DNA from 3 places in the Streptomyces sp. 7N604 genome. Region 3 is predicted to be linked to each of the others. Evidence: riboswitches for the same ligand, from Rfam matches in the RefSeq annotation. Region 3 holds a riboswitch; each other region holds the start of a gene.
The links. A riboswitch is a leader RNA that binds a small molecule or an ion and turns the genes downstream of it on or off. The one in region 3 is predicted to bind cobalamin.

Region 1 (10,223 bases), on a different contig from region 3:
GGGCACCCCGGACCCCGGCCCTCAGGATGCGGAGGCGGGGGTTCCCTCCTGTTCCGCCTCCACCTGCTGGTTCCACTCGCGCTTGGATGCCTGCCAGCCGTCCTCGTCGTGCCCCCGCCGCCAGTAGCCGGAGATCGACAGCCGCTCGCGCGGCACTTCCCGCTCGACCCGCAGCAGGCGGCGGATCTCCTTCACGAACCCGGCCTCGCCGTGCACGAACGCCTGCACCTCGCCCTTCGGGAAGTCCAGCGCCCGTACGGCCGCCACCAGCGCCTCGCCCACCGGCGCGCCGCCCCGGAACAGCCAGACGACCTCCGCGCCCGGCGGAACGGCCAGCTCCTGCTGCTCCTCCGGCCCGGCCACCTCCACGAAGGCGCGGACCTGCGAGCCCGCGGGAATGCGCTCCAGCGCGGCGGCGATGGCGGGCAGGGCGCTCTCGTCGCCCGCGAGGAGGTGCCAGTCGGCGGCCGGGTCCGGCGCGTAGCCCCCGCCGGGGCCCGAGAAGAAGATCTCCTCGCCGGGCTTCACGCTCGCCGCCCACGGTCCCGCCACGCCCTCGTCGCCGTGGACCACGAAGTCAAGGGCCAGCTCGCGCGCCTCCGGGTCCCAGCTGCGCACCGTGTACGTCCGCATCCGGGGCCACTGGTCGCGCGGCAGGTCGCGGCGGACCGCCTCGATGTCGAACGGCTCGGGGTACGCCACGCTCTCGATCGGGAAGAGCAGCTTGACGTAGTGGTCGGTGTACTCGCCCGCGCCGAATCCGGTCAGGCCCTCGCCGCCCAGCACCACGCGCACCATGTGTGGCGTGAGCTGCTGCGTACGCACCACACGGGCGCGGTTGAGCTTCGGTGCCTTACGTGCCGGACGATCTGCCACGGTGGCCTCCCCTGCCTCACACCATCGTTGGTTAGGTAGACCTAACCTAACAGGATCAATGCTGGAGCGCGGTGAGAAGCCGCTGCAGTGAGCCGCCGAGCCCCCAGCGCTCGGCCAGCGCCAGCACGGCGTCGGGGTCGCGCGGCGTGCGCGGCAGCGCGGGGTCGAAGTCCGGAAGCGGTACGTCCGAGGCGACCCGCACGACCTTGGGCGCGACCGCGATGTAGTCCCGCGCCTCGTCAAGGCGCTTGCGCTGCGCCGGGCTGATCTTGGCCATCGGGTTGCCGAGCGCGGCCATGATCCCCGCCAGATCGCCGAACTCGGCGAGGAGCTTGGCGGCGGTCTTCTCGCCGATGCCCGGGACGCCGGGCAGTCCGTCGCTCGGGTCGCCGCGCAGCAGCGCCAGGTCCGCATACCCCGGCCCGTCCACGCCGTACTTCGCGCGCAGCCACGCCTCGTCGACGGGCTGGAGCGTCCCGACGCCCTTCACCGGGTAGAGCACGCGCACCCCGCGCGCGTCGTCCACCAGCTGGAAGAGGTCACGGTCCCCGGTGACGATGTCGACGGGTCCGGTGGCATGGCCGGTCAGCGTGCCGATCACGTCGTCCGCCTCGTACGCGGGCACGCCCACGCGCGTGATGCCCACCGCGTCCAGCACCGCCTCGATCACCGGCACCTGCGGGGAGAGCGTGTCGGGGACCTCCTCGATGTCGGAGCCCTCCGGCACCTCCTCCGCGACCCGGTGCGCCTTGTAGCTGGGGATCAGCTCGACGCGCCAGTGCGGGCGCCAGTCGGCGTCCATGCAGGCCACGAGGTCGTCGGGGCGGTGGTCCTGGACGAGCCGGGCGATGAAGTCCAGCAGTCCGCGCACCGCGTTGACCGGCGAGCCGTCCGGTGCCCTGACCGAGTCCGGCACGCCGAAGTACGCGCGGAAGTAGAGGGAGGCGGAGTCGAGGAGCATCAGGCGTCGGGTCACACTCCGCATGATGCCGTACCGGACTGACATGGCCCGTGGAGTGAACCTTCCATTTGTGAAGTGGATCAACTTCGGTTTGTGCTCCCAGGTCACGGGAGCGGTCCGCCGGCGGGGAGGCGGGCCCCCTGGCTGGGGGTCGCGATCCAGAACGCCGGCCAGGGCAACGAGAAGGAGTCCGCGCGTCGCTGGATGGACGCCCACCCGGACGTGGTGGCCCGGATGGCGCCCGTCACCGGCTGAGTCCGCCTTGACGCCTGGGGGCCCGGGAACGACGACGTCGTTCCCGGGCCCCCAGACATGTGAGGTCAGATGGCAGCCCGAACCTCGCGGGCCGCGGCCGTCATGTTCTCCAGCGCCGCGTCCGCCTCCTCGGGGAAGCGGGTCTTCAGCCCGCAGTCAGGGTTGACCCACAACCGCTCGGGTCGCACCGCCCGGAGCGCCTGCCGCAGCAGATCCGCGATCTCCCCTGCGGACGGGACGCGCGGCGAGTGGATGTCGTACACACCCGGGCCCACCTCGCGCGGGTAGCCCGCCTCCGCCAGCTCGCCCGCGATGCCCATCCGGGACCTCGCCGCCTCCAGGCTGATCACGTCCGCGTCCAGGGCCTCGATGGCGGGCAGGATCTCGCCGAACTCCGCGTAGCACATATGCGTGTGCACCTGCGTGTCGGCCCGGACCCCGCCCGTGGTGAGCCGGAACGCCTCGGTGGCCCACGCCAGATACCCGGCCCGCGCGGCCCGCCGCAGCGGCAGCAGCTCGCGCAGCGCGGGCTCGTCGACCTGCACCACCGCCGTGCCCGCCGCCTCCAGATCGGCGACCTCGTCGCGCAGGGCGAGGGCCACCTGCCGGGCGGTCTCGGCGAGCGGCTGGTCATCGCGTACGAAGGACCAGGCGAGCATGGTGACAGGACCTGTGAGCATGCCCTTGACCGGACGCTCCGTCAGGGACTGGGCGAAGCGCGTCCACTCCAGGGACATGGGCGCGGGCCGCGACACGTCCCCGGCGAGGATCGGCGGCCTGACATAGCGGGTGCCGTACGACTGGACCCAGCCGTGCCGGGTCGCCAGGAAGCCGTTCAGCTGCTCGGCGAAGAACTGCACCATGTCGTTGCGCTCGGGCTCGCCGTGCACCAGCACGTCCAGACCCGCCTTCTCCTGGAAGGCGATCACGTCCCGGATCTCCCGCTCGATCCGCTCCCGGTACTCGTCCTCGGTGAGGCGGCCGGTCCGCAGGCCCGCGCGGGCGGCCCGGAGTTCGGCGGTCTGCGGGAAGGAGCCGATCGTGGTCGTCGGCAGCGGCGGCAGGCCGAGTCGGGCGCGCTGGGCGGCGGCCCGTACCTCGTACGGCTGCGGGCGCCGGGTGTCGGCAGCCGTCACCGCCGCGCAGCGCTCCCGTACGGCCGCGTCGCGGGTGAGGGCGGAACCGGCACGCGAGGCGCGCGCGGCACGGGCAGCGGCGAGCTGCGGGGCCACCGCGTCCCGGCCGTCGTTCAGGGCGCGGGCGAGGACCGCGACCTCAGCCGTCTTCTGCCGCGCGAAGGACAGCCAGCGGGCGACCTGAGGGTCCAACTCCCGCTCGGCTGCCGCGTCCAGCGGCACATGCAGCAGCGAGCAGGAAGGCGCGGGGTCCACCCGCCCGGCCAGGCCCAGCAGGGTCGCGAGGGTGCCGAGCGCCTGCTCCAGATCGGCGGCCCAGACGTTGCGGCCGTCGACCACGCCCGCGATCAGGCGGCGGTCCTGCAGACCTCCTATGGCGGCGAGCGCGTCCACATTCGCCGCGGCCGGTCCGGTGAAGTCCAGGGCGAACCCCTCGACCGGGGAGTCCGCGAGCACCGGCAGCGCCTCGCCGAGCCCGTCGAAATACGAGGCGACGAGCAGCTTCGGCCGCGCGGGCACGGCGCCCAGGTCGCGGTAGGCCCGCGCGGTCGCGCTCAGCACCGCGCCCGGCTGGTCCTGGACGAGGACGGGCTCGTCCAGCTGCACCCACTCGGCCCCGGCCTCCCGCAGATCCGCGAGCAGCGACGCGTACACCGGCAGGAGCCGGTCCAGCAGCGTCAGCGGCTGGAAGCCGGGTGCGGCATCCGGGGCGGGCTTGGAGAGCAGCAGGAAGCTGACCGGCCCGAGGAGCACTGGGCGGGCGGTGAACCCCGCGTCACGGCCTTCGGCGAATTCCCCGACCTGCTTGCGTGAGTCCGGGGCGAAGACGCTGTCCTGGCTCAACTCCGGTACAAGGTAGTGGTAGTTGGTGTCGAACCATTTGGTCATCTCCAGCGGCTGCACATCCGCCGTGCCACGGGCCATGGCGAAGTAGGTGTCCAGCTCGCCGAGTCCGGCCGCGCGGTGCCGGGCCGGGACGGCGCCGACGGCCCATGCGGCGTCGAGGACGTGGTCGTAGAGCGAGAAGTCGCCGGTGGGGATCTCGTCGATGCCCGCGTCGCGCAGCTCGCGCCGGACACCGGCGCGCAACGCGGCCGCCGTGCGCAGCAGTTCCTCCTGGGTGATGCGTCCTGCCCAGTAGCCTTCGACGGCCTTCTTGAGCTCCCGGTCGGGGCCCTGCCGGGGGTAGCCGTGCAGAGTCGCCCGCACGCGTGCGGTGTGCGGGGCCTGCGCGGTCCGCGGCGATGTCGCGGTCTGCGCTGTCTGTGCCGTCTGCGCGGTCTGTGAGTCGGTCACGGAACTCTCCTTCGCGAGTTCGTCAGCGACCTCGGGAAGGCGGAGCACGTCGAAGACGGGGACGCTCGTACGTACGCCGTACGCCGTACGCCCCTGCCGCCGCCGACCCGCCCTCGAGGTCCCGGTTGGCCGCACCCCACGGCGGGGCACGGGCAGTGGCAGGTCTTCGGACTCGCGGGCGCGCCTGATGACCTTGCCAGGCACCTACTGGCCGTCGCTTCCCGGACGCCGGGCGTCCAGTGCGTAAGACGGCGGTCGTTCCCGCTCACCGCTGCGGGGCAGTTCCGGATTCCCACCGGATTCCCTCTTGCGACGCTCCCGCCTGGGAGGCGGGGCGAACCAGCTGCACGGCCAGCCTAACGCCTGTGCGCAGATGATCAATGTGCCTGTGGACAACAGGACTCCGCGCCCCCAAGGATTCCGCGCCCCGTGCGTAGGGTGATCGCATGCGCGTCGTATCGCTCGTTCCCTCCCTCACCGAGGCCGTGGCCGTCACCGCGCCCGGGCTGCTGGTCGGCGCCACCGCGTGGTGCAGCCACCCGGCGGGCCTCGACGTCGTACGGGTCAAGGGCACCAAGAACCCCGACGTGCCCGCGATCATCGGGCTCGCTCCCGACCTGGTGATCGCGAACGAGGAGGAGAACCGCGAGCCCGACCTGGCCGCGCTGCGCGACGCGGGGCTCGAGGTCCTCGTCACCGAAGTGCGCACGCTGGAGCAGGCGTTCGCCGAGCTGGTGCGGGTGCTGGTGCGCGGCTGCGGGCTGGCCCGGCCGCGATGGCTGGACGAGGCGGAGGCCGCCTGGCAGGACGTGCGGCCGCCCGGGGACCGGCTGACGGCCGTCGTGCCGGTCTGGCGGCGGCCGTGGATGGTCCTCGGCCGCGACACCTTCGCGGGCGACCTGCTCGCGCGACTCGGCGTCGACAACATCTACGCCGGGCACGCCGACCGCTATCCGAAGATCCGGCTCGACGAACTCAACGCGGCGGGCGCAGACCTCGCCGTGCTGCCCGACGAGCCGTACGCCTTCGGGACCGGCGACGGCCCCGAGGCTTTCCCCGGCCTGCCGTACGCGCTCGTCAGCGGCCGCCATCTCACCTGGTACGGGCCGTCGTTGGCACAGGCCCCGGCCGTCATCGGCGCGGCGCTGCGAGCAGCCGGCCGCTGAGCGTGGCACGCAACGTGCGGAATCCGGCGACGGCCCAGGCCGCCACGAGCAGCGCGAAGAGCGCCGCGGCCGACCAGCCGTACGCGTCGAGGCCTGTGTGCCGGGCCAGGGCCTCGGCGCCCGTGACACAGGTGCCGACCGGGAACGTGAACGCCCACCACGTCATCGAGAACGGCATCCCGCGCCGCACTGCCCGTACGGTCAGCGCGGTGGCGAAGACGAGCCAGAGGAGGGCGAACCCCAGCACCGGCACGCCGTAGAGCACCGCGAACGCGCCCAGCGCCTCGGCGTAGGGCGCCCGGACCGCGCCGCCGCGCGCCGCGTCCGCGAGCTGACCGGGGCGGGGCGGGCAGGCCGGGGGAGCCGGGTGAACCGACCCGCAGACCGGCTCCGGCAGTGGCCACGATAGCGGTGCCCATGACGGTCGCGTACCAGTTGGGCCCGAGTTCGCGCACCGAGACCCGCGCCCGGCGCTCGGGGGCGGGTGCCGGCCCAGCGCCGGACAGGGGACGGGGGCGGGACTGCGCGAGGGTGGCCATGCGAGTACCCTCGCGGGCGCCCGGCCCGCGACCTGCTGTCCCTCACGCGCCGGGCGCGCTGACGGCCGTACGGCTCCCCCGGTCCCCCCTACCCCGCCGCTCACTCAAGCTTTCTGCAGAGCAGCGCATCCGGTGTCTTCGACGACCCCACGCGCCCGGTGTACGCGACCCCGGCCGCGTACTCGTCGTCCGCGCACTGGCCCTTATGGCGGCCGTACGCGAAGTCGCCGCCCTTGGCTGCCGCCGGCCGGTCGTCGCCCCGGTCGAACCACACCGTCCGGCCGTTCGTGCCCAGCGCCGTGCCCGCCTCCGCGCACAGGGCGGCGGAGACGGCGGCTCCGCGCACGCTGTAGCCGATGAGGAAGTGGCGGGCCGGGCACTGGAGTTTGGTGTACCCCGAGGCCCAGTCGCCGCCGCCCGGTTCGACGTACCGTTCGTCGCGGACGACCTCGTGTCCGCCGCCCGCGGGCCAGAGGCCGCGGGCGCCTGCGTCCGTGCACAGCCCCCGGTTTCCGGTGTGGCTGAGCCCGGCGAGCCGCTGCCCGTCCGGGCACGCCGCCTTGCGCGCCCCGGAGTCCCAGTCCGGCAGCGCGCGCATCCGCAGCGACTGGACGAAGTCCCCGTGGTCGGGGCTCAGCATGGACCAGCGGTCGACCGGTTCGACCTCGCCGGTCTTTCCCCGGGAGTTGATCAGCCGGAGCCAGGCGGGGGCGCGCCAGTCGTCACCGTCGAACAGGCCCATGCGCTCACCCGCCGCGTTCCAGTGCAGCAGGGCCCAGCCGTTGCCCTTGCGGTTCTCGTGCCAGCCGACGAGCGGCCAGTACGCGAAGTCGGCGTCGGTCTCGACGAGATAGTCGACGAAGTTGCGGAACCAGGCCCGCTGCTTCTCGCCGGTCTCCTCCCGCCCGCCGGCCCCGAACTCGCTGATCCACACGGGGGCGGTGAAGTGCCGGTCCCGCACGGACGTGACGTAGAAGGCCTGCCGGTGCAGCACGTCGTACAGCTCGGCGCGGCTGAAGTCCCGGTAGCGGGGGTCGGAGGTCTCTCCGGCGCCGGTGGCGCCGCTGTGGTTCGGTCCCGTGTAGTCGTAGAAGTGGGCCGAATACACGAGCTTGCCGGATGTGACCAGGGTGTGCGAGAGCCGCTGGACGGGCTCGAGGGTGGGGCGTCCGTGGGCGAGTCCGTCGACGGGGATGCCGGTCCAGTTGATGCCTTCGACGATGACGAGGAGGTCGGGGTTGCCCTCCTGGAGGATGCGGTCGCCGAGCCGCTGGGAGGCGGCGAACCAGTCGTGCCGGTCGCCCAGGCCCCAGTTGGGGTCGTCCCCTACGGAGCGGCGCACCTCGTTGTAGAGGTCGGCGCCGGCCACGCGCGCGTTGTGCCGGTAGCGGCGCACCATGAACAGCCAGTCGCTCTCCCAGGTCGCGTCGCTCTGGCTCGAGTTCCAGCGCTCGTTGCCGTCCACGCCGCAGCACCAGCGCGAGGTGTTGGTGTGGTTGTTCAGGATCACCGCGAGGCCCGCGTCCGTCAGCGCCTTGACTGCGGCGTCGTAGACCTGGAGGGGGGTCTTGCCCCGGAGCTCGGGGTTGGCCGCCACCGCGGCGTCGGGGACCGGCCGCCGGTCGTGCACCATCTCGTTGGAGAAGGGCAGCCGGACGCTGTTCAGTCCCAGCTCGCGGAATCCGGCCACGATCTCACCGACCCGGGCCCGGTCCAGGCCGAGCGGCATACGGTCGGACTTCTCGCCCGCGTGGTTGTGGGCCGGGTCGTCGGGGCTGCCGGAGCCGGTCCACGTGCCGCTCGCGCCGTGCCAGTTCCCGGACTTGAGCTTGAACCGGTGGCCGTCGGCGTCGACGATGTAGCGCCCTCTGGTGCTCAGCGGGGGCGTCCAGGCCTCAGCGGGCCGTACGGCGAGGAACCTCCGGAGGGACTGTCGGAGGGAGTGGCGGAGGAGCTTCCGGAGGGCCGGGCGGCGTGCGCGGCAGGCGGCTCGGCCCCGGCGCACGGAACGGCCGCAGCCCCCACCAGAAGGCCCAGTACGGCGGCGGCCAGCGCCGGCCTGATGACGGACTTTGTCACGGCCACCCGTTTCCCTCGCACCGGGGAGGGTCAGGGCCCCGGTGAGTTGGCATGTCTGCGCCTGGCATGTCTGCGCCATGATGGGGTGCCCGGGCGAGGATGAACAGGGGCAACCGGACGGGGGTTTGACCTCAACCGGAACTCACAGCGACTGAGCCGCCGCCACCAGCGCCTCCATCAGCCGCAGGTCCTCGCCCGCCTCCGGATGCCACTGCACGGCCAGGACGAAGCCGCTTCCGTCGCTGAGTTCCACCGCCTCCAGCGTGCCGTCCTCCGCGTGCGCGGAGGCCAGCAGCCCGCGCCCGAGCCGCTCGACCGCCTGGTGGTGGTACGTCGGCACGGTCATCGCCTCCGGCAGCACCTCGCTGAGCCGCGTCCCGGGCACCGGCTTGACCTCGTGGTGCTCGAACACCCCGGGCGGTCCGCAGTGCCCGTCGTGCCCGACCGACTCCGGCAGGTGCTGCATGAGCGTTCCGCCAAGGACGACGTTGAGCAACTGCATCCCGCGGCAGATCCCGAGCAGCGGCGTGCCGGTCGCGAGCGCCGCCTCGATCAGGGCGAGTTCCCAGGCGTCCCGCTCCCGGTAGGCAGGCCCGGTCTGCGGGTGCGGCTCGGCCCCGTACCGTACGGGCTCCACGTCCGGGCCGCCCGAGATGACAAGCCCGTCGACCAGCGCCACCGCCGCCCTGGCCTGCTCCGGGTCGTCCGGTGGCAGCAGCGTGGCCAGGCCGCCCGCGTGCTGTACGAGGCGGTGGTACCCGGCGGGCAGCACAGCCGCCGGCAGATCCCAGACCCCCCAGCGCACCGAGGGCTCCAGGTACGTACTCAGGCCGATCACGGGTTTGGCCACGCTGCTTCCCCTGTCCAACGGTCGTCCGTCCGGTCGCCCCTCAGAATTCCAGTTCGTGCTCGATGGCGGCCAGTTCTTCGGGTGTGCCCTGGACTTTCGGGCCGGTGAACCACTTGCGGGCCGACACCAGCCACCAGGTGCCGGCGAAGCCGAGGACGATGACGACGGCGAGCGGGGTGTAGTTGAAGGTGGCCGCCGTGACCGGGCTGGTCGTCGGCAGCATGAAGAGCACGGAGATGACCACCGTCCACGCGACGGCGATGACGCCGACGGGCCTGCTCCAGCGGCCGAGGTGCCACGGGCCGCGCTGGAACCGCTCGCCCTGCAGCAGGCGGAGGAACGTGGGCAGGACGTAAGCGATGTACAGGCCGATCACGGCGATCGAGGTGACGGCCGCGTACGCCGTGGCGTTCCACAGGTACGGCAGGCCCAGCAGGAAGGCGCCCCCGGCGGCCAGCCAGACCGCGTTGGTCGGGGTCTTGGTCCGCTTGTTGATGCGGTGCCACACCCGCGAGCCCGGCAGGGCGCCGTCCCGGGAGAAGGCGTAGATCATCCGTGAGTTGGCCGTGACCGACGACATGCCGCAGAAGAACTGGGCGCCGATCGCGATGAGCAGGAGCAGCTTGCCGCCGGTGACGCCGAGCGCGTCGATGAAGATCTGCGCCGGCGGGACGCCGGTCGCGCTGCTCAGCGCGCCGTCGTAGTCCTGGATGGCGAAGGTGATGCCGACCAGCAGGATCCAGCCGGCGACCAGGGAGACGAGGATCGACATCACGATGCCCCGCGGGCCGGCCTTGGCCGCGTCGTGCGTCTCCTCGGTCATGTGCGCCGAGGCGTCGTAGCCCGTGAAGGTGTACTGCGCGAGCAGCAGGCCCAGCAGCCCGACGTAGAGGCCGGAGTGCCAGCCGGTGTTGTTGACGAAGTGCGTGAAGACGAAGGAGGCGGACTGGTGCTCCGACGGCACGACGACCAGTGTGCCCACGATGACCAGCACGCCCACGACGTGCCACCACACGCTGACGTTGCCGAGGAGGGAGATCAGCTTCACGCCGAAGGTGTTCAGCA
Region 2 (10,223 bases), on a different contig from region 3:
GTGTCGGACAGGAACCGCGCGAGCTCGGCGAGGTTCGACGGGCCGCCCTCCACGAGGTAGCGCAGCGCCTCGGCCACGACACCGGCCGGGACCGACGACTCGGCCATCAGCTCCGCGTCCGGCACGGATTCACCGCCCAGCAGCACGGTCGGCACGCCCGAGGCGCGCAGCGCCGCGAGCCCGTCCTCCCAGGCCCGCTTGCCGCCCAGCAGCCGTAGGACGGCGATGTCCGCGCCGTCGAGCAGGCCCGGCAGATCGGCCTCGGCATCCACGCGCGCGGGGTTGCCGATCCGGTACGCGGCGCCGGAGGCGCGAGCCGCCAGCAGATCCGTATCGGCGGTGGACAGCAGCAGCACAGTGCTCACGGTGGCCCCTTCGATTCGTGCGTTGTCCTTCATGGCGCCCCCGGCGGAACGCTGTGACCTGGCATCCCCGGCGGAACGAACGGCAGCCCGGACGGCGCGCCGTCCTCGATCAGCCGCAGCAGCGCGTCCGTATCGGCGTGTTCCTCGATCAGATCGCCCAGGCGGTCCAGCTGCTCCTCGCGCAGCGCCCCGAACGACGTATCAGGAGCGGGTACGAAGCGGCGCCCGGCCGCCTCCGCGACGCGCCGCAGAAAGGCGCGCCGGAACCCGTCGCTCTCCAGCGAGCCGTGCCAGTGCGTGCCCCAGACGGACCCGACCCTGCAGCCGTCGAGACCGCGGCCCTGGCCATCGGAGATGAACGCCTCGTCTCCGCCGGTCACCTCGGCCACGCCGTGGTGGATCTCGTAGCCCTCGACGCGCTCGCCCAGCGCCTCGCCCACCGGCCGCGCGAGGGTCTTCTCCGGCGCGAAGCGGACCCGTACGGGCAGGAGCCCGAGCCCGTCGACCGCCCCGGCCCGCGACTCGACGTCGTCCTCGATGCGCTCGCCCAGCATCTGGAAGCCTCCGCAGACGCCGAGCACCGGGCGGCCCTCGGCGGCACGCCGGGCGACGGCGGCGGCGATACCGCGCTCGCGCAGCCACTCCAAGGCGCGCACGGTGCCGCGGGTGCCGGGCAGCACGACCAGATCCGCGTCGGCCAGCTCCTCCGGGCGGTCGACGAACCGCACCACCACGCCCGGTTCCGCGGCCAGCGCGTCCACGTCGGTGAAGTTGGACATCAGCGGGACCGCGGCGACCGCCACCCGCAGCACGTCCTCGCCGTGCGGCGGGGCGACGACCGACTCGCGCACCGCGCCCCGCAGCGACACGCGCAGGCCGTCCTCCTCGTCGATGCCGAGCCCGTGCGCGTACGGCAGCACACCGAAGGTCCGCCGCCCGGTCAGGCCGCGCAGCATCTCCAACCCCGGCTCCAGGAGGGCGACATCGCCGCGGAACTTGTTGACCAGATACCCGGCGACGAGCGGCTGGTCCTCGCGGCCGAGCAGCGCCGTCGTGCCGAAGAAGGAGGCGAAGACGCCGCCCCGGTCGATGTCCCCGACCACCACGACCGGCAGCCGAGCGGCCCGCGCCAGCCCCATGTTGACGATGTCGGTGCGCCGCAGATTGATCTCGGCCGGGCTCCCGGCCCCTTCACAGATCACTGCGTCATACGTGCCCCGCAGCTCCTCCAGGCACGCCACGACGGTGCCGAGCAGCTCCTCCTGCCGCCCTCCGTGGTAGCGGCTGGCGCTCAGCTCGCCCACCGGCTTGCCGAGCAGGACGACCTGGCTGCTGCGGTCGCTTCCGGGCTTGAGCAGTACGGGGTTCATGAGGGCCGTCGGCTCGATACGGGCGGCCGCGGCCTGCATGGCCTGGGCCCGCCCGATTTCGGCGCCTTCGCGTGTCACGAACGAATTCAGTGACATGTTCTGCGCCTTGAAGGGCGCGACGGATACGCCCTTGCGGGCCAGCCAGCGGCAGATGCCGGCCGTGACGACGCTCTTGCCCGCGTCGGATGTGGTCCCGGCGACCAGCAGCCCGCCGCCCCTGCGATTCATGACCGCTCCTTCCGGGCCCCGGGAACGCGCGCGCCCCGACCGAGCCGCCCCGCGAGCCCAAGCCGCCGTACGACCCCGCTCCCCGGCAACCCCGCCTCCGACCGCGCCGGTACCAGCCCCTCCGCGCCCGGCCGCTGCGGCCCCGGACCCTTCAGCCCCGGACCCTCCGTCCCCAGGCGTTCCGCGTCCGGGTTTTCCCACCCGCCCGCCCTGAAAGGGGCGTCCGGGTGGGAAAACCGTGCCGCAGAGCCGGTGTTCGCCGCGCGCCGGTCTCTCGCGCGGATGCGCGCTGCGTCGGCGGACGTGGCGCGCAGCGCGGTCCGGAGCGCGCCCGGCGCCGGTGGTGCGCCGGCAGCCCACGCCAGCCGTGCGGCCACGCACGCCGCCAGCGCGAGTGTGCTCACGCGCCGCGAAAGCCGTACCGCACGCTCGATGTCCTCCACCGCCACCGGGCGGTTGCCTTCCCCCAGCACAGGACGGTGCTCGACCCGGCCGCCGTACGCGAGTGTGCCCCCGAGCCGTACGCCCAGCGCGCCCGCGAACGCGGCTTCCACAGGACCGGCATTGGGGCTGGGGTGCTTGCGCGCATCGCGGCGCAGGACGCGCCACGCGCCCCGCGGGTCGGGACCCGCCAGTACGGCCAGCGCCGCGGTGAGCCGGGAGCCCGGGAAGCCCACGAGGTCGTCGAGGCGGGCCGAGGCCCAGCCGTAGCGCCGATGGCGCGGCGACTTGTGACCGACCATGGCGTCAAGGGTGTTGACCGCCCGGAACCCCACCAGCCCCGGCACGCCCGCCACCGCGCCCCAGACCAGGGCGCCCACGACCGCGTCCGAGGTGTTCTCGGCGACGGACTCCACGACGGCGCGCGCGATCTGCCGCTCGTCCAGGGCCTGCGGGTCCCGGCCGCACAGGTGTGGGAGGCGGTCGCGGGCCACCTCGATGTCGCCTGCCGCCAGCGCGCCGCCCACGGCCCGCGCCTCGCGGCCGAGCGACGTGCCGCCCAGCACCGACCAGGCGGCGACGGCGGTCAGCGCCACGGCTGCCGCGGGGGAGCGGCGTACGGCGCGCGACAGCGCTGCTGCCGCGGCCACGGCGCCGCCCGCGCACACAGCGGCGTGCAGGGCGCCGTACGCGCGGTGGTCGCGCCACAAGCGCCGCTCGACGGCGGCCGCGGCCCGCCCGAAGGCGGCGACGGGGTGACCGCGCCGCGGATCGCCGGCGACGAGGTCGCAGGCGAAGCCCAGCGCGGCGCCGTACACGAAAGAGGCGTGTTCGGCACGCATCGGATCAGGACGCCGTCGTGCCTCGGAGGGAACGCGCGCGGGGGGCACGCGCGCGTAGGGAACACGGCCGTGGGGAACACGGGCGGCGGGAAAGCGCGACGGCGGTTCTTGGGGAACGGCGGGTATGACGCGAACGGCGCGTACGGCGGCAGCCGGGCATGGCGATATGTCCTCACTCAGGGTCCGCGCCCTGGCTCGACGTGACCGGCGGTGAGAGTCTCCTGGCTCCCGGATCGGCGCTTCCCCCGGCCTTCCAACCCGTTGTTAAGGGCCGTGACTTCTGGGGTGGGGGAGCGCTCCCCGGTGACAGTGGCGGGACCGCGCCGGATTCGCACCGGCTTCCTCTCCTGCCGCCGTTTGGCTCCGGCAGTCCACCACGGCCCGCGAACGCCCGTCAACTTGCCCCTTGACCTGCGGCAGGACCTCACACGCCCGCGGCCGGGGAACGACTGCGATCGTTCCCCGGCCGCGGGCACGAAGGGCTTGCCGCCAACAGGGGCGGGTGGGGCCATCGTTGTCCCTGCGCGGAGACGGAAGCGGAGGCCCGCTGCCGCCGCCCCACGTGCCCACGCGCGCGTGGGGCGCATGACGAGCGGTGCTCGCATGGGCGCATGGCGAGCGGCGCGGGGCTCCGTCAGGCGACGATCAGGTAAATCCCGTACGCGACGGCCGCAGCGCACAGCGCGTAGCAGGCGTACGCGCCCCCGCGCGCGAGGACCGGCGGTGCACCGGTCGCGGCGACCGTGCCGTCCGGCTGCGGCTGCGCCTTCCTGGAGCTGCCGACGATGCCGAGCGTGAACAGGCCGACCATCCCGACGGTGACCAGGAGGCTGACGCCGAAGACCTGGCCGAGTGCTGCCCAGTCGATGTCCATGCGGATGCTTCCTTCTTGCTTCTCTCGACCGATCTCGATTGATCCCGATTGATCCCGGGGCCTAGGCCGTGACCTTGGTGGTGGCGGACTGGGACTTGGACTGCGACTGGGGCGGCGGGCCGGCCGACTCCTGGGCTCCGGCGGCGGCCGTGCCCACCGGCGGCGGGGAGACGGACTTGATGGCTGCCGTGACGACGCCCTCCGGCTCTGCGCCCTCGACGCCGTCGACGTCGTTGACGTTGGTGTGGTCGACCGGCCTGCGGCGCGAGGCGATCCAGATAGCGGCACAGGCCGCAAGCGCGAGCACGGCGACACCGGCGACACCCGCGGTGCCCTGCTTCGCCAGCAGCGCAGCGGCGCCGCCGACCACACCCGCGGCCGGCAGGGTCAGCCCCCAGGCCGCGAACATCCGGCCAGCCGTGGACCACCGCACCACGCCGCCCTTGCGGCCGAGCCCGGAGCCCATCACGGCGCCGGAGCAGACCTGGGTGGTGGAGAGGGCGAAGCCGAGGTGGGAGGAGGCCAGGATGGTGACCGCGGCGCCGGTCTGGGCGGCGAAGCCCTGCGGCGGCTGGATGTCGGTGAGGCCCTTGCCCATGGTGCGGATGATCCGCCAGCCGCCCAGGTAGGTGCCGAGCGCGATGGCGAGACCGGCCGAGGCGATGACCCACAGCGGCGGGGCGGCGTCCGGGGCGAGCGCGCCACCGGTGATCAGCGCCAGCGTCATCACACCCATGGTCTTCTGCGCGTCGTTGGTGCCGTGGGCCAGGGAGACCAGCGCGGCCGAGGCGATCTGCCCGGCGCGGTAGCCCTTGGCGGTGGCCTCCGGGTCGGCGTTCCGGGCGGCGCGGTAGGACAGCCGGGTCGCCAGCAGGGTGGCGATGCCCGCGACGACCGGCGCGGCGACGGCCGGGATCAGGACCTTCATGACGACCTCGTCGCCGTGGACGGCGCCGAGGCCCGCCGAGGCGACGGTCGCGCCGATCAGGCCGCCGAAGAGGGCGTGCGAGGAGCTGGAGGGGAGACCGGCCAGCCAGGTCAGCAGATTCCAGACGATGGCACCCACCAGACCCGCGAAGATCACTTCGGGCTGGATGCCGGATTCATCGACGATGCCTTTGGAGATGGTCGCCGCGACCTCGACCGAGAGGAACGCCCCGACGAGGTTGAGGACCGCCGACATCGCCACCGCGGTCTTGGGCCTGAGAGCCCCGGTGGAGATGGTGGTGGCCATGGCGTTGGCGGTGTCGTGGAAGCCGTTCGTAAAGTCAAACACCAAGGCCGTGATGATCACGATCCCGATGAGAAGCGTGATGTGTTCCATTCACCCAGGCAATCAGTTTGGTGGTCAGTGGCTGCCGTGACCGTAGGGATGCTGAGTGAACGGAAGGTGAACTGGATGGGGCGTTGGGGTGCTGTCGTATCCATGGAGGTTGGATCTCGGCGAGGCGCAGAGCGGCACAAACCGACCGGTGGTGCCGCCCCCACTGAATTCTGTGAAACAGATCACTGTCTTTGAGGTGAACTTTGGAGTCGCTGCAAAGCCCCTCGGCGCCCCTGGTGGAGGCCTGGGCCGACGTGGTCGCCACGGCCCGCCGCACGGTGGCCGACGGCCTGGTCGTGGGCACCTCGGGGAACGTGTCCGCCCGCGTCGGGGACACCGTTCTCGTGACCCCGACCGGCGTGCCGTACGACCGGCTGGCCCCGGACGACCCCGTCGGCGTCGACCTCTCTGGCCGCCAGGTCCTCGGTGAACTCAAGCCGACCAGCGAGCTGCCCATGCACCTCGCCGTCTACCGCAACACCCGCGCCGCGGCCGTCGTCCACACCCACGCCGTCCACGCCACGGCCGTCTCCACCCTCGTCCCCGAGCTTCCGCCCATCCACTACATGACGGCGGCGCTCGGCGGACCGGTGCGCGTCGCCCGATATGCGCTCTACGGGAGCGACGAATTGGCCGAGAACATGCTCCGCGCACTCCGCGACCGCAGCGGATGCCTGCTGCAGAACCACGGCACCGTCGTCCACGGCGACAGCCTCGACGAGGCGTACGACCGCACCGCGCAGCTGGAGTGGATGTGCAGGCTCTGGCTCGCCGCGCACGCCGTACCCGGGCGTGAACCCAGCCTGCTGTCCCCGGACCAGCTCGCGGAGGTGGCGGAGAAGCTCCGCGGCTACGGCCAGGGCGACGGCGATGGCGAGGGCGACGGCCGGCGCGACGGCGAGCGGAGCTGACCCCGCCGCGTCCCGGACCCGCGAAGGTGTCCCGGATCCGCGTACGCGTACGGTGTCCGCCCGCTGGCCGCTCGCCTGGCACCCGACCACACTGGTACGGATGCGCCTGCGTACAGCGGCGGCCGTGGCGGCCGCCACCCTCCTCGGTGCCGGCGCGGCCGCCGTGGCGGCCGGGCGGTACGCCTGTGACGCTGCCCTGAAACCCTCGCGCGTCCGGCCGCTGCCCACCGACCCGCAGCTCACCGTCCACGCCTCGGCCGCCGACCAGATCACGCTCACCCGCAGCCTGGCGTCGCTGCGGCCCGGCACGTACGGGCTGACCGGCGGCGACCGGCACGCGATCGTCGGGGCGGTCCTGAGGAACTCGCCGCACCCCGCGGACTCGGTCGTCCGCCGCCTCGAGCGGGTCACATACGGCACGCTGGAGCCCGGCGACCGGATGTGGCTCACCCCGCAGGTCTACATCGGGAACCCGCGCGACGCCCTGGGACTCGACCACGCCGACGTGGACGTGCCCGGCGAACTCGGCGCGCTGCCCGCGTGGTTCGTACCCGGCGCCCGTGACACCTGGGTGATCACCGTGCACGGCCTCGGCACCAGCCGCGAACACCCCATGGTCATCATGCCCTTCCTGCACCGGCACCGGTTCCCGATCCTCGACCTCGCCTACCGCGGCGACCTCGGAGCCCCCCGCTCCCCGGACGGCATCGGCCACCTCGGCGACACGGAGTGGCGCGACCTGGACGCGGCGATCCGCTACGCGGTGCGGTACGGGGCGGAGACGGTCGTGCTGTACGGCTGGTCGACGGGCGCCACGATGGCGCTGCACGCCGCGGCCGAGTCCGCCCTGCGGAACCGGATCAAGGGCCTCGTCCTCGACTCGCCCATCCTGGACTGGCAGGCGGCCGTACGGGCTCTCGCCGCCGCGGACGGCGCGCCGCGGCCGCTGCTGCCGCTGGCGGTACGGGCCGCGCAGGGGCGTACGGGTCTGGGCAGCGGGCGCCTCTCGGCGTCCGCCGACCCCGACCGGCTGTCCGTACCGGTGCTGATCATGCACGGCCCGGACGACACGATCGCTCCGTGGGACGCTTCGCGCGCCCTCGCGGAACGCCGCCCGGATCTGGTCACGCTGCTCCCCGTCGAACACGCCCCCCACGCGTCGATGTGGAACGCCGACCCCGAGTCCTACGAGGAAGCCCTCCGCCGTTTCCTCACCCCCCTGATGTAGCCCCGCCCCCACCCGCCCCCTTTAGGGACGGGCGAACGCCCGCCCGTCCCTACCACCCGGGTCGGACGGCCGCAGTAGCCTCCCACCCTTTAGGGCCGGTCGGCTGGCCGCAGTTCCCAACCCCCCGCCCCTTCAGGGGCGGGAAGTCACGCGCCGCAGGCGCGGCACGGGGCGGGCTGCGCCACGCGGGCGTCCACGCGGGTGCCCCGACTGCGGCTCGCCGCGCGGCGCCGCCGCCCAGGGATGCCGCCGCCCGGGGTGCCGGGCCGGGGCTCCCGCCCGCCCCCTTATGGGCGGGCGGGTGGGAAGTTGCGCACCGCAGGCGTGGAGGACGGCCGTCGTGGTGGTCAGCCTCCGCGCGGCGCGGAGCCCCGTCCATCCAGGGCCGAGGTCGTGAGGAATCCGCGCGAGCGGATTCCGATTGGGCTTTCGGGCCGTCAACGGGAAGACTGCTCCCGTGACGTCCCGTACCCCGCGCGACTCCCGGCTCCGCCTTGTCCCCCGACGACCGATGTCCGCCGCCCGCCGGGCCGTGACTAACCGGCGCGCCAGGCCCGCGCCCAGGCCGCCCGAGGGCACGCCGCCGCGGGCCGAACTCGCCCGCCAGGCACGGACGGAGCTCGCCGGAGCCGTGCGGATCGCCCGCTGGGCGGACGCGGAGCGCGGCCGCGGTGCCCGCCTGCGGCCCGGCGGCAGCGGCGCGCTCAGCCGCGACGCCGCAGAAAGCGCCGCGGCCGCACTGAACCTGACTTCACATCAGGTACTGGCCGACTGGGACCGGGCGCGGCTCGCCGGGCTCATCGAGCTGTACGGCGAAACCGCCCGTCCCGGCTGGCGGCTGCAGGCCTGGGACCGGGACGACAGCGCCGCGCTGCGCGGCTGGGTCGCGCTCTTCGACGCGTGGTCGCTCGCCCACCCCGCGCCCTCGGCCTTCGCACCCACCCCCGTCGCGGAAGTCGTCGAGGCCGCGCCCCAGCTCCTGTCGCTCCTCCAGCTCTCGGACGGCGCCGTCCCGGTCTCCGCCCTTCAGGACCTGCTGGAGAAGCGCGTCGCCGAACTGCGCACCGAGCGCTGCGAGGTGCCCTACCCGGACAACAGCGCCCCCGACACGAGCGCCCCCGACACGAGCGCCCCCGACACGAGCGCCCCAGACACGAGCGCCCCAGACACGGGCACCCCCGACACAAGCACCCCCGAGACCGAGCTGTCCCACGCCGACGGGCCTCGGCCCGGCGCCCTGCTGGACTGGGCGCTCGACGCTCTCGCCTCCGTCGGCGCGCTGACCGTCGGGGACGGCCAGGCCACGCTCACCCCGCTCGGCAACTGGGCCGTGTGGGTCAAGCTCGAGCAGATCTGCGTGGCTGCGCAGAGCCCCGCAGGGAACATCGAGTGGTCCGCGGAGGACATGCTGCGCGGCTGCGCCCGCCTCACCCCGGGCCCGGCCCGCGACGAGTACCGGGCCTGGCTCGCCGCCCGCCCGGCCGCCGCCGCGGTCTCCGAACTCCTCGACGCCGCCCGCGGCGACGACGCCCTGCTGCGCGGACTCGCCTTCGAGGCGCTGCGTGTGGTCGGCGGGCCCGCCGAGCCCGCCGTACGGTCGGTCGTCGACGAGCCGCGCCTGCGCCCGTACGCCCTCCTGTGGCTGGCCGAGCAGGAGGGCAGCGACCCGGAGGACCCGCTGGCGGTGCTCACCCGTGAAGAGGCCACGTGGCTGTGGGTCGACACCGCGGCCGCCGTCGCCGACCACGGCGAAGCCCCGCTGCTCGTACGCCATCTCGACTCGGCGGTGCAGGGCACGGTTCCGGCGCTGCTCGACGAGGTACGGGCCGTCGGCCACCCGCGCACCGTGCAGGTCCTCGTCGCCCTGGCGGCCGCCCACCCCGACCCGGCGCTCGCCAAGGCCGTGCGCCGGGCCGCCTTCCAGGTGCACACGGGAGAGGCCTGAAGGGCTCGGGCAGCCACGCCGCAGGAGCCCGGCAGTCACGCCCAGGAGACGCGGCAGGAGCACCGGCCGTCACGCCCCAAGAGCCCTCGCAGTTACCCCGCGCCGCCGGCCGGGGTCCGGCCGGCCGGGGCGTACGTGCCGAAGCTCCACACGTTGCCCTCGGCATCCCGCGCCATGTAGTCCCGCGAGCCGTAGTCCTGGTCGGTCGGCGGCATCAGGATCTCCACGCCGTGGGAGGCGGCCTTGCGATGGTGCGCGTCCACGTCCTCGACGACGACGTAGATGCCGACGGGCCCGGCGTTCCGCATGGTCTCCGCGAAGACGCCCGCTCTGCCCTTCGACCCGAGCATGACCACGCCGTTGCCGTAACTGAGCTCCGCGTGGGCGACGATGTCGTCCTCGCCCGTGTAGACCGCGTCCGCCTTGAAGCCGAAGGCTTCCGTGAGCAGCTTGATCGCCGCCTGCGCGTCCTCGTACAGCAGCGTCGGGTAGATCGTCGGCCGGGCCGCACCGGTGTCTGCCATGACGTTCACTCCTCCGGAACCTGTGGAACCGCTCCTGGATGCGCGCTGCCCACCCACGAGTATGGGTGAAGTGCGTCACCTCGTCCTGCTGCGCACGGCGGCGGGGAGCCGCGCTGCCTGCGGGATCGCGTCGCCCACCGCGAAAATGCGGTTGCACGCCCCCGCTAGACT
Region 3 (10,223 bases):
CGCGCTGCTCGCGGAGATCGCGGGGCACCCCGCGACGCACGGCGTTCCCCAGGTCGTCACCGTCGTCGGCGCCGCCGCCCTGGCCGGCACAGCCCCGCACGTCGCTTTCGGCCGCGCCCCCATTCTCGACCACCTCGCCCGCCGCGTGCTGACGGCCGGCTTCGCGGCCACCTGCTTCCAACCCCTCTATGGATCCGGCGCGTTGGACGAGTGGCTCGGCCAAGGCCCGTACTACGCCGTCCTGCTGCTCCTGCTCCTCACCCTCACCTGCCTCTGCGACGCCGTCCTCGGCGCCGCGCTCGCCCGCGCCCGCACCGGCTGGCCGTACGGCCCGCTGCTCCGCGACGAGCTGCGCGCCCTGCTCGGCGTCGGGTCCGCGATCTGCGCGACCGGCGTGGTCATCGCCCTCGCCATGGCCGTCGCCGGGCTCTGGGCGCTGCCGGTGTTCTGTGTGCCCCTGCTGCTCACGCAGTTCTCCTTTCGCCGCTACGCCGCCGTACGGGCCACCTACCGCCAGACCATCGCCTCGCTCGCCCGCGCCACCGAGATCGCCGGCTACACGCCCACGGGTCACGCCCGCCGGGTCGCCGCGCTCAGCCGGGCCGTCGGCCGCGAGCTGGGCCTGTCGGAGCCCGACCTGACCGTGCTGGAGTACGCGGCGCTGATGCACGACATCGGCCAGCTCTCCCTCGTCGACCCGGTCCCGGCGGGCGCCACCGAGCCGCTGCCCGCCGAGGAGCAGCGCCGGATCGCCCTGCTCGGCGGCGCGGTCGTACGACAGACCGGGGTGCCCGCCGAGGTCGCCGTGGTCGTCGAGCGGCAGGCCGACCCGTACCGGGAGCAGCCGCTCTCGGCCCGGATCGTCCGCACCGTCAACGCCTTCGACGACCTCGCGGGCTGCGGCGGGGGCCTCGGCGGTCCGCTCCGTGCGCTCGAGCGGCTCCGGCTCGGCACCGCCAGGGACTACGAGCCGCGGGTCGTGGAGGCGCTGGCGCGTGTGCTCGCGCGCGGTGGCGGCCCGCCGTCGTGAATCCGGCGGGAATCCACCGGCGAAGCCCGGCCGTGAACCCAGCCCGCAGCGCCGGCCGTGAACCGAGCCCGCAGCGGGTCGTGAACCGAGCCGCGAGCCCGCCCGCAAGCAGCGCCGTACGTGCCGCAGCAGCGCCGCGACCAGCGTCACCCAGCCTTAACAGCCGTCCCTGAAGCCGCAGAACCCGTGGGTAATGAGCGGACGCCGAGACGGGCATGGTTGGATGCGAGGAAAGGGGATTCGGGGTTCGCCCGGGCGGCAAGGAGCAGTGGTGAGCGTGGGGATCCAGGCTGAGATGACGGGCAATCTGTGGCAGGTTGTCCTCAAGGAGGGCGACGCGGGGTACGTCGTACTGGAGGGGCACGTCCTGGCCGTCATCGGCTGACCCACACAGGGCGCACACCAAACACGGCAAAAGGACACGGAGCGAACCGGCAGGCGGGAATCGTGAGGATCTTCGGCAAGGTACGGCATCGGCCCTCCGCCTCGTGGCGGCAGGCGACCGACCGGGCTTTCACCCTGATCGGCGACGGCCGGTACGAGGACGCCGGGGCCCTGCTCACGCAGGCCGCCGATCTCGAGCCCTGGCTCTCCGAGTCCTGGTTCAACCTCGCCCTGCTGCACAAGTTCCGGCACGACTGGGAGCAGGCGCGCGCCGCGGGGCTGCGCGCTGTCGCGCTCCTCGACCGCGAGGCGGGCGCCCCTGACTGGTGGAACGTGGGGATCGCCGCGACCGCCCTCCAGGACTGGCCGCTGGCCCGCCGCGCCTGGCAGGCGTACGGGCTGAAGGTGCCCGGAGAGGGCGCCCCGGCCACCGAGCCGGTCGGTATGGAGCTGGGCAGCGCGGCGGTGCGCCTTTCGCCCGAGGGCGAGGCCGAGGTCGTCTGGGGGCGCAGGCTCGATCCCGCGCGGATCGAGGTGTTGTCGATTCCGCTGCCGTCGTCCGGGCGGCGCTGGGGCGAGGTCGTGCTGCACGACGGCGTCCCGCACGGCGAGCGGATCACCTCGGCGGGCCCGTCGTACCCCGTCTTCGACGAGATCGAGCTGTGGGCGCCCTCGCCGGTGCCGACCTGGGTGGTGCTGCTCGAGGCCGCAGCGGAGTCCGACCGGGACGCGCTGGAGCAGCTCGCGGCCGACGCGGGCTTCGCGGCCGAGGACTGGTCGTCCTCGGTGCGGCTGCTGTGCCGCTCGTGCTCGGAGAGCCGGATGCCCAGCGACGAGGGCGACGGCGAGCAGCACCTGGACCCCCACGACCACAGTGAGCCCGGCCACCCGGGGCCGCTGGGGCACAGGACGGCGGGCGACCTGTGGGTGCCGGAGCGGGAGTGCGGGATCGCGGCGCCCTCGGGGCTCGTCCGCGGCCTGCTCGACGGGTGGGTCGCCGACAGCCCGGACACGCGCGCGTGGCGCGATCTGGAAGAGGTCTGCTGAGTCCGGAGTGTCTTGAGGACCCGGCCCGCCGCCGTCGCCACTGGCCGTACCCTGTACGGAGCCCTGTCACGGGCATCGCATCAGGCATGAGGAAGGCGTACGGCGGAGATGGCGCAGCAGGAGAGCGGGCAGCAGGTGGCGGATGCCGAGGCGGAATCCTCGGAGTTCATCGACGACACGGTGGACGCCGAGGCGCGGGAGAAGGCGCACCGCGAGCGCGGCACCGCCCGCCCGATCACCGTCGTCGGCAACCCGGTGCTGCACCGGCGCTGCAAGGACGTGACCGAGTTCGACGACAAGCTCGCGCAGCTCGTCGACGACATGTTTGCCAGCCAGCGGGCCGCCGAGGGCGTGGGCCTCGCCGCCAACCAGATCGGCGTCGACCTGCGGGTCTTCGTCTACGACTGCCCGGACGACAACGGTGAGCGACACGTGGGCGCGATCTGCAACCCGGTGATCGACGACCTGCCCGCCGAGCTCCGTGTCCTGGACGACTCCAACGAGGGCTGCCTGTCGGTGCCGACGGCCTATGCCCCGCTGGCCCGCCCCGACTACGCGGTCTGCCGCGGCCAGGACCTCCATGGCAATCCGATCGCGGTCGAGGGCACCGGCTACTTCGCGCGCTGCCTGCAGCACGAGACCGACCACCTGAACGGCTACCTCTACATCGACCGGCTGTCGAAGCGGGACCGGAAGGACGCGCTCCGGCAGATGGCCGAGGGCACGCCGCGCTACGAGACGGTCCCGAACGACTGACCTTCTCCGTGCTCGCGTAAGGGGCGGCCCCTCTTGAGGCCGCCCCTTACCTGTGCGCCATGCTCGGCGACTGCCGCAGACCCGCGACACCGGGCCTGGGGCAGTCGGTCGTTCAGAAGTCGTCGTCGAAGGCGACCGAGCCCTCGACCGCCACCTGGTACGCGGACGGCCGTCGCTCGAAGAAGTTGGTCAACTCCTGGACGTTCTGCAGCTCCATGAAGGAGAACGGATTCTCCGAGCCGTAGCGCGCCGGCAGTCCCAGGCGGCGCAGCCGCTGGTCCGCGACGCACTGCAGATACTCGCGCATCGAGTCGGTGTTCATCCCGGGCAGGCCGTCCCCGCACAGGTCGCGGGCGAACTGCAGCTCGGCCTCCACGGCCTCCTCCAGCATCGCCGTGACCTGCTTGCCCAGCTCCTCGTCGAAGAGGTCCGGCTCTTCCTGGCGGACAGTGTCCACGACCGAAAAGGCGAACTCCATGTGCATCGACTCGTCACGGAACACCCAGTTCGTACCGGTCGCCAGGCCGTGCAGCAGACCGCGCGAGCGGAACCAGTAGACGTAGGCGAAGGCACCGTAGAAGAACAGGCCCTCGATGCACGCCGCGAAGCAGATCAGATTGAGCAGGAAGCGGCGCCGGTCCTCCTCCGTGCGCAGCCGGTCGATCTCCTCCACCGAGTCCATCCACCGGAAGCAGAACTGCGCCTTCTCGCGGATGGACGGGATGTTCTCGACCGCGGCGAAGGCGGCCGTGCGGTCGTCGGGGTCGGGGAGGTAGGTGTCCAGCAGCGTCAAGTAGAACTGGACGTGGACGGCCTCCTCGAAGAGCTGGCGGGAGAGATAGAGCCGCGCCTCGGGGGAGTTGATGTGCTTGTAGAGGGTGAGGACGAGGTTGTTGGCGACGATCGAGTCGCCGGTCGCGAAAAAGGCGACCAGGCGGCCGATCATGTGCTGTTCGCCCGCGGACAGTTTGGCGAGGTCGGCCACGTCGGAGTGGAGGTCGACCTCCTCCACGGTCCAGGTGTTCTTGATCGCGTCGCGGTACCGCTCGTAGAAGTCCGGGTAGCGCATCGGACGCAGGGTCAGCTCGAAGCCCGGGTCGAGAAGGTTTTTGGAGGTAGAGGTGCCGGCGCGAAGCGCCGTCTTCGAGGGGTGGTGGTCGGGTGACGGGTGGGCACTCATTTACTGGCAGGCCTCGCAGGACTCGGGGTTCTCAAGGGAGCAGGCGACCGCCTCGTCGGGGGCGGCCTGCTGGACTGGAATGGTCGCCGGGGTCGCCGGGGTCGCCGGGGTCGCCGGGGTCGCCGCGGTGGCGGGGGTGGCGGCGGTGTCGGCCGTCGCCGCGGTGGCGGCGCGCGCGGACTGGGCGATCCGCGTCGCCGGGCGCGACCGCAGGTAGTACGTGGTCTTCAGGCCCTTCTTCCACGCGTACGCGTACATCGAGCTGAGCTTGCCGATGGTCGGTGAAGCCATGAAGAGGTTCAGCGACTGGCTCTGGTCGAGGTACGGCGTACGGGCCGCGGCCATGTCGATCAGCGCCCGCTGCGGGATCTCCCACGCCGTCCGGTACAGCGCCCGTACGTCCTCCGGAATCCAGGTGAGGTCCTGCACCGAGCCGTTGGACTCGCGCAGCGCCTCCCGGGTCTGCGCGTCCCACACGCCGAGCCGCTTGAGCTCCGCCACCAGGTAGGAGTTGACTTGGAGGAACTCGCCCGACAGCGTCTCGCGCTTGAAGAGGTTGGACACCTGCGGCTCGATGCACTCGTACACGCCCGCGATGGAGGCGATCGTCGCCGTCGGCGCAATCGCCAGCAGCAGCGCATTGCGCATGCCGGTCCGGGCGATACGGGCGCGCAGCGCGTCCCACCGCTCGGGCCAGCGCGGCTCCGCGGCGTAGTGGTCGGGGTGCAGGACGCCGCGCGCGGCGCGGGTGGCGGACCAGGCGGGGGGAGGGCCGTGCCGCTCGGCGATAGCGCATGACGCCTCGTACGCCGCCAGCATGATGCGCTCGGCGATCTGCGTGGAGAGCCGGGCGGCCTCGGGGGAGTCGAAGGCCAGCTTCAGCCGGAAGAAGACGTCCTGGAGGCCCATCACGCCGAGGCCCACCGGCCGCCAGCGATCGTTGGAGGCCGCGGCCTGCGGCGTGGGGTAGAAGTTGATGTCGACGACCCGGTCGAGGAAGGTCACGGCGGTACGGACCGTGGCGTCGAGCCGCTCCCAGTCCATCTCGCCGTCCTCGCCCAGGTGGGCGGCGAGGTTGACCGAGCCGAGGTTGCAGACGGCGGTCTCGCCGTCCTCCGTGACCTCGAGGATCTCGGTGCAGAGGTTGGAGGAGTGGACGACCCTGCCGGGCTCGGCGGTCTGGTTGGCAGTCCGGTTCGCGGCGTCCTTGAAGGTCATCCAGCCGTTGCCGGTCTGCGCGAGGGTGCGCATCATCCGGGAGTAGACCTGGCGGGCCGGGATCTGCTTGACGTAGCGGCCCTCCGCCTCCGCCTTCCGGTACGCGGCGTCGAACTCGGCGCCCCACAGGTCGACCAGCTCCGGTACGTCCGCGGGCGAGAACAGCGACCACGGCCCGTCCGCCTCGACCCTGCGCATGAACTCGTCCGGGATCCAGTGCGCGAGGTTGAGGTTGTGGGTGCGGCGCGCGTCCTCGCCGGTGTTGTCGCGCAGCTCCAGGAACTCCTCGATGTCCGCGTGCCAGGTCTCGAGGTAGACGCAGGCCGCGCCCTTGCGCCGCCCGCCCTGGTTGACCGCGGCGACGGAGGCGTCGAGGGTGCGCAGGAACGGCACGATGCCGTTGGAGTGCCCGTTCGTGCCGCGGATCAGCGAGCCGCGCGAGCGGACGCGGCTGTACGGCAGGCCGATGCCGCCCGCGTGCTTCGAGAGCCGTGCGATCTGGTGGTAGCGCTCGTAGATCGAGTCGAGCTCGTCCAGCGGGGAGTCCAGCAGATAGCAGGAGGACATCTGCGGGTGGCGGGTACCGGAGTTGAAGAGGGTGGGGGAGCTGGGGAGGTAGTCGAGGCGGCTCATCAGCCCGTAGAGCGCGGCCACTTCGCCGACAGCCCGCTCCGAGCCGTCCTCCGCGAGTCCGCAGGCCACTCGGAGCATGAAGTGCTGCGGGGTCTCGATGACCTGACGGGTGATGGGGTGGCGCAGCAGATAGCGGCTGTGGAGGGTGCGCAGACCGAAGTAGCCGAACCGGTCGTCGGCGCCGTCGGCGAGGGCGGACTCGACGAGCGCGTCGAGGCGGGCGGCGTGGGCGCGGACGAACTCGGCCGTGCCGTCGGCGATCAAGCCCTCCCGGTGGCCGGTCGCGACCGAGGCGGAGAAGGAGACGGCGCCCTGGCCTGCGGCCTCTTCGGCGATGGCGCGGGTGAGCAGGCGCGCGGCGAGCCGCGAGTACTCGGGGTCCTCGGAGATGAGCCCGGCCGCCGCCTCTGTGGCCAGCTCCCGCAACTCGGCCTCGTCGGAGCCCGCGTGGCGGCCGCGGAGCGCGGCCGCGGCGACCCGGCCCGGGTCGGTCGCGGGCAGGTCGGCGGTGAGGTCGGTCAGGGTGCGCAGCAGGGCGGAGCCGGGGCCGTCGGCGATGCCCGCCTCCACGGCTGCTGGGGCGGTCACCGCGGCTGTGGCGGGCTCCGATACGGACTCGCGTGACGCAGGATCCGCGGGCGCGATGGTCACGTGGCTCTCCCTCGCTCGGCTGGGGCCGCGAGGGGTGGTGCGCCACGGGCGCGTGCGGGCGTACGTCACCCCGGGGAAGGGGCGGCAGCACACCGCGCAGCGTCCGTCGGCCCAACCCACGAGACCCGGGACGATTCGCCGCCCGGTCCGGTCGAGCCGGGCGGTGCTGCCGGCAGGTCCTCGGACTCGGGACATGCGCGAACACGCACATCCACACCGTTGCGGGACAGTTCCGGATTCGCACCGGATTCCCCTGCGGTGGCAGCGAGCACGAGCATACATGTAGGGGTGGCCTCGGGGGCCAACCCCCACATCTAGTGAGTCGCGAGCGATGAGGCGCCGACTGTCGGTGCCCTCCGCTATCGTCGTGCGGGTAGGACTGCTCCGTCCGACAAGCAGCAGGAGGAGGCTCGATGACCGTGCTCGCCGACCGGCCGCACATGACGATCGAGAGCTTTGAAGAGGCCGCTCGGATAGCCGCTCGCATGGAGGAAGGCGCACGGCTGGAGTTCATCGATGGGAAAATCAGGAGCAAGCCCATGCCGGACGGGGATCACGGGCGGATTATCGAGTGGCTGACGCGCATCTGCATGCAGTCGCGCCCGGAGCTGTGGCTCTACCCCGACCAGGGCCTGAAGGTGCAGGAGTACCGGAAGGGGCGGGCACGGCCGGACGGCTCGCTGGCGTCCAGCGGCGCCTTCGTCGGCCAGGGCGAATGGGCCGACCCCGCTCCGGTGCTGATGGCCGTCGAGGTCACCTCGTACGACTCCGACACTGATGGGCGCGACCGGACGGAGAAGCCACGCGCCTATGCCGAGACCGGCATCCCGGTCTATCTCCTGATCGACCGCGACAGCTGCGAGGTAACGGTCTTCAGCGAGCCGGACGGCGTCCGGTACGAGAACGCCCACACCGTTCCGTTCGGCAAGGCGGTCGAGCTGCCCGATCCCGTGGGAATCACCGTGGAGACCGCGCCTCTCAAGGACTGGGTGCGCTGACGACGAACGGCCGCCGCAATCCCCGGTGGCGGGGAATACGGCGGCCGTCCTACGACCACGAGTTCAACAGCAGCGGAAGCCCTCCCGCGGGTCGGCTTCCCGCGCATCGATGCGCTGCCGCTCGAACTCGCGTCGGCTCAGCACCTCCGCCCGCGGGTCGTGGGCCCGGGCGTGGGCGACGTAACGGTCGTACGTCGCCTCGCCCGACGCCTCGCGCCAGAACCAGCGGATCTTCGAGGCCGTCCTGCGGATGCCCGCCGCCCCTTTCACGGCTGGGGCTCCCGGTCGCGGGCTCCGCCCCGCTCCCCGGAACCGGCGTCCGCGCCGACCCCGGCCGCCACGAGCTCCGCCTTCTCCTCCTTGGTCGGGAAGAGCCCCGCCGGGGCGACGATCTTCGACTCCTCGAACGGCACCTCGTGCAGCGTGACGCTCTGCGGGTCGCGGATCGCCTTGTAGCAGACCCGGCCCGCGTCGGCGATCACCACGACGATGAGGAGCGCGAAGAGCGCCGCGAGCACGCCGTCCACCGTCGCGTTGGTGACGATGGTGTGCATGTCGTCCATGTTCTTGGCGGGCGGCAGGACCTTCCCGGCGTCGATGGCCTCCTGGTTGAGGGCCCGCTGCTTGAAGAAGCCCACCCGCGGGTCGTCGGAGAAGACCTTCTGCCAGCTCGCGGTCAGCGTGACCGCCGCGTCCCAGGCCAGCGGAACCGCCGTGACCCAGGCCCACTTCAGCCGCCCGGACTTCACCAGCAGCGTGGTGCAGACGGCCAGGGCGACCGCCGCGAGCAGCTGGTTGGCGATGCCGAAGAGCGGGAAGAGCTGGTTGATGCCGCCCAGTGGGTCGTGTACGCCGACCCACAGGAAGTAGCCCCAGCCGCCCACGACGACCGCGCTGGCGAACCACACGCCCGGCTTCCAACTGACCTGCCGGAACGGCTTGTAGACGTTGCCGAGCATGTCCTGGAGCATGAAGCGCCCGACCCGGGTGCCCGCGTCCACCGTGGTGAGGATGAACAGCGCCTCGAACATGATCGCGAAGTGGTACCAGAACGCCTTCAGCCCGGCGCCGCCGATCACCGAGGAGAAGATCTCCGACATGCCGAGGGCGAAGGTGGGCGCGCCGCCCGTACGGGAGAGGAGGCTCTGCTCCTCGACCGACTTGGCCGCCGCGGCGAGCTGGTCGGGCGAGATGGAGAAGCCGAGGCCGGCCACGGCCTGCGATGCCGAGTCGACCGTCGAACCGATCACGCCCGCCGGGGAGTTGACCGCGAAGTACAGCCCGGGGTCGATGATGCAGGCGGTGATCATCGCCATGACGGCGACGAACGACTCGGTCAGCATGGCGCCGTAGCCGACCATCCGGATCTGCGTCTCCTTCTGGATCATCTTCGGGGTGGTGCCCGAGGAGACCAGGGAGTGGAAGCCGGAGAGCGCGCCGCACGCGATGGTGATGAAGACGAACGGGAAGAGCGACCCGGCGAAGACGGGCCCGTTGCCGCTCGAGGCGAAGCTGGTCACCGGGTCCATCTTCATCGTCGGCAGCGCGATGACGACGCCGAGCGCCAGCAGTGCGATCGTTCCGACCTTCATGAAGGTCGAGAGGTAGTCGCGCGGCGCCAGCAGCATCCACACCGGGAGTACGGAGGCCACAAAGCCGTAGACGACCATCCAGATGACCAGGGCGCCCGGCGACAGCGTGAAGAAGTCGGCGAGCGAGGACTCGGCGACCCAGCCGCCCGCGACGATGGCGAGCAGCAGCAGCGCGACGCCGATGGCGGAGACCTCGGTGACCCGGCCCGGCCGCAGTACGCGCAGGTAGAAGCCCATGAACAGGGCGATCGGGATGGTCATGCCGATGGAGAAGACGCCCCACGGCGAGTTCGCCAGGGCGTTCACGATGACCAGCGCCAGCACCGCAAGCAGAATGATCATGATCGCGAAGACCGCGACCAGGGCGGCGGCACCGCCGAAGGGCCCGATCTCGTCCCGCGCCATCTGGCCGAGCGACCGGCCGTTGCGGCGCATCGAGAAGAACAGCGTGACCATGTCCTGCACTGCGCCGGCGAAGATCACGCCGACGATGATCCAGATGGTGCCGGGCAGGTAGCCCATCTGCGCCGCGAGGACCGGGCCGACCAGCGGGCCCGCGCCCGCGACCGCCGCGAAGTGGTGGCCGAACAGCACCCGCCGGTCGGTCGGGTGGAAGTCCACTCCGTTGTTGAGCCGTTCGGCGGGCGTGGCCCGGGACTTGTCGACCTTCAGGACCCGGTTGGTGATGAAGCGCGCGTAGAAGCGGTACGCGATGGCGTACGAGCCGAGGGCCG

Region 1: another riboswitch for cobalamin. It lies ahead of metE (5-methyltetrahydropteroyltriglutamate--homocysteine S-methyltransferase); the one in region 3 lies ahead of ACTWP8_RS25575 (ribonucleoside-diphosphate reductase subunit alpha).
Region 2: another riboswitch for cobalamin. It lies ahead of ACTWP8_RS17935 (cobalamin biosynthesis protein); the one in region 3 lies ahead of ACTWP8_RS25575 (ribonucleoside-diphosphate reductase subunit alpha).

The regions. Positions count from the first base shown of each region.
Region 1 covers NZ_JBQQBX010000007.1:209,042-219,264, forward strand. Annotated here, with positions in the region: gene ACTWP8_RS10255 (siderophore-interacting protein) at 22-876, opposite strand; gene ACTWP8_RS10260 (5'-3' exonuclease) at 932-1,861, opposite strand; gene ACTWP8_RS10265 (hypothetical protein) at 1,931-2,092, shown strand; gene metE (5-methyltetrahydropteroyltriglutamate--homocysteine S-methyltransferase) at 2,158-4,437, opposite strand; cobalamin riboswitch at 4,665-4,884, opposite strand; gene ACTWP8_RS10275 (helical backbone metal receptor) at 4,971-5,690, shown strand; partial or broken gene ACTWP8_RS10280 (C4-dicarboxylate ABC transporter) at 5,656-6,024, opposite strand; gene ACTWP8_RS10285 (glycoside hydrolase family 5 protein) at 6,330-8,234, opposite strand; gene ACTWP8_RS10290 (gamma-glutamyl-gamma-aminobutyrate hydrolase family protein) at 8,451-9,158, opposite strand; gene ACTWP8_RS10295 (amino acid permease) at 9,199-10,223, opposite strand, start outside.
Region 2 covers NZ_JBQQBX010000015.1:47,976-58,198, reverse strand. Annotated here, with positions in the region: gene cobN (cobaltochelatase subunit CobN) at 1-365, opposite strand, end outside; gene ACTWP8_RS17940 (cobyric acid synthase) at 395-1,963, opposite strand; partial or broken gene ACTWP8_RS17935 (cobalamin biosynthesis protein) at 2,314-3,246, opposite strand; cobalamin riboswitch at 3,461-3,591, opposite strand; gene ACTWP8_RS17930 (hypothetical protein) at 3,881-4,120, opposite strand; gene ACTWP8_RS17925 (inorganic phosphate transporter) at 4,182-5,444, opposite strand; gene ACTWP8_RS17920 (class II aldolase/adducin family protein) at 5,648-6,355, shown strand; gene ACTWP8_RS17915 (alpha/beta hydrolase) at 6,456-7,583, shown strand; gene ACTWP8_RS17910 (hypothetical protein) at 8,041-9,528, shown strand; gene ACTWP8_RS17905 (VOC family protein) at 9,621-10,052, opposite strand.
Region 3 covers NZ_JBQQBX010000024.1:72,714-82,936, reverse strand. Annotated here, with positions in the region: gene ACTWP8_RS25595 (HD domain-containing protein) at 1-1,030, shown strand, start outside; gene ACTWP8_RS25590 (tetratricopeptide repeat protein) at 1,478-2,461, shown strand; gene def (peptide deformylase) at 2,570-3,217, shown strand; gene ACTWP8_RS25580 (ribonucleotide-diphosphate reductase subunit beta) at 3,330-4,397, opposite strand; gene ACTWP8_RS25575 (ribonucleoside-diphosphate reductase subunit alpha) at 4,398-6,899, opposite strand; cobalamin riboswitch at 7,054-7,184, opposite strand; gene ACTWP8_RS25570 (Uma2 family endonuclease) at 7,313-7,897, shown strand; gene ACTWP8_RS25565 (YbdD/YjiX family protein) at 7,961-8,167, opposite strand; gene ACTWP8_RS25560 (carbon starvation CstA family protein) at 8,164-10,223, opposite strand, start outside.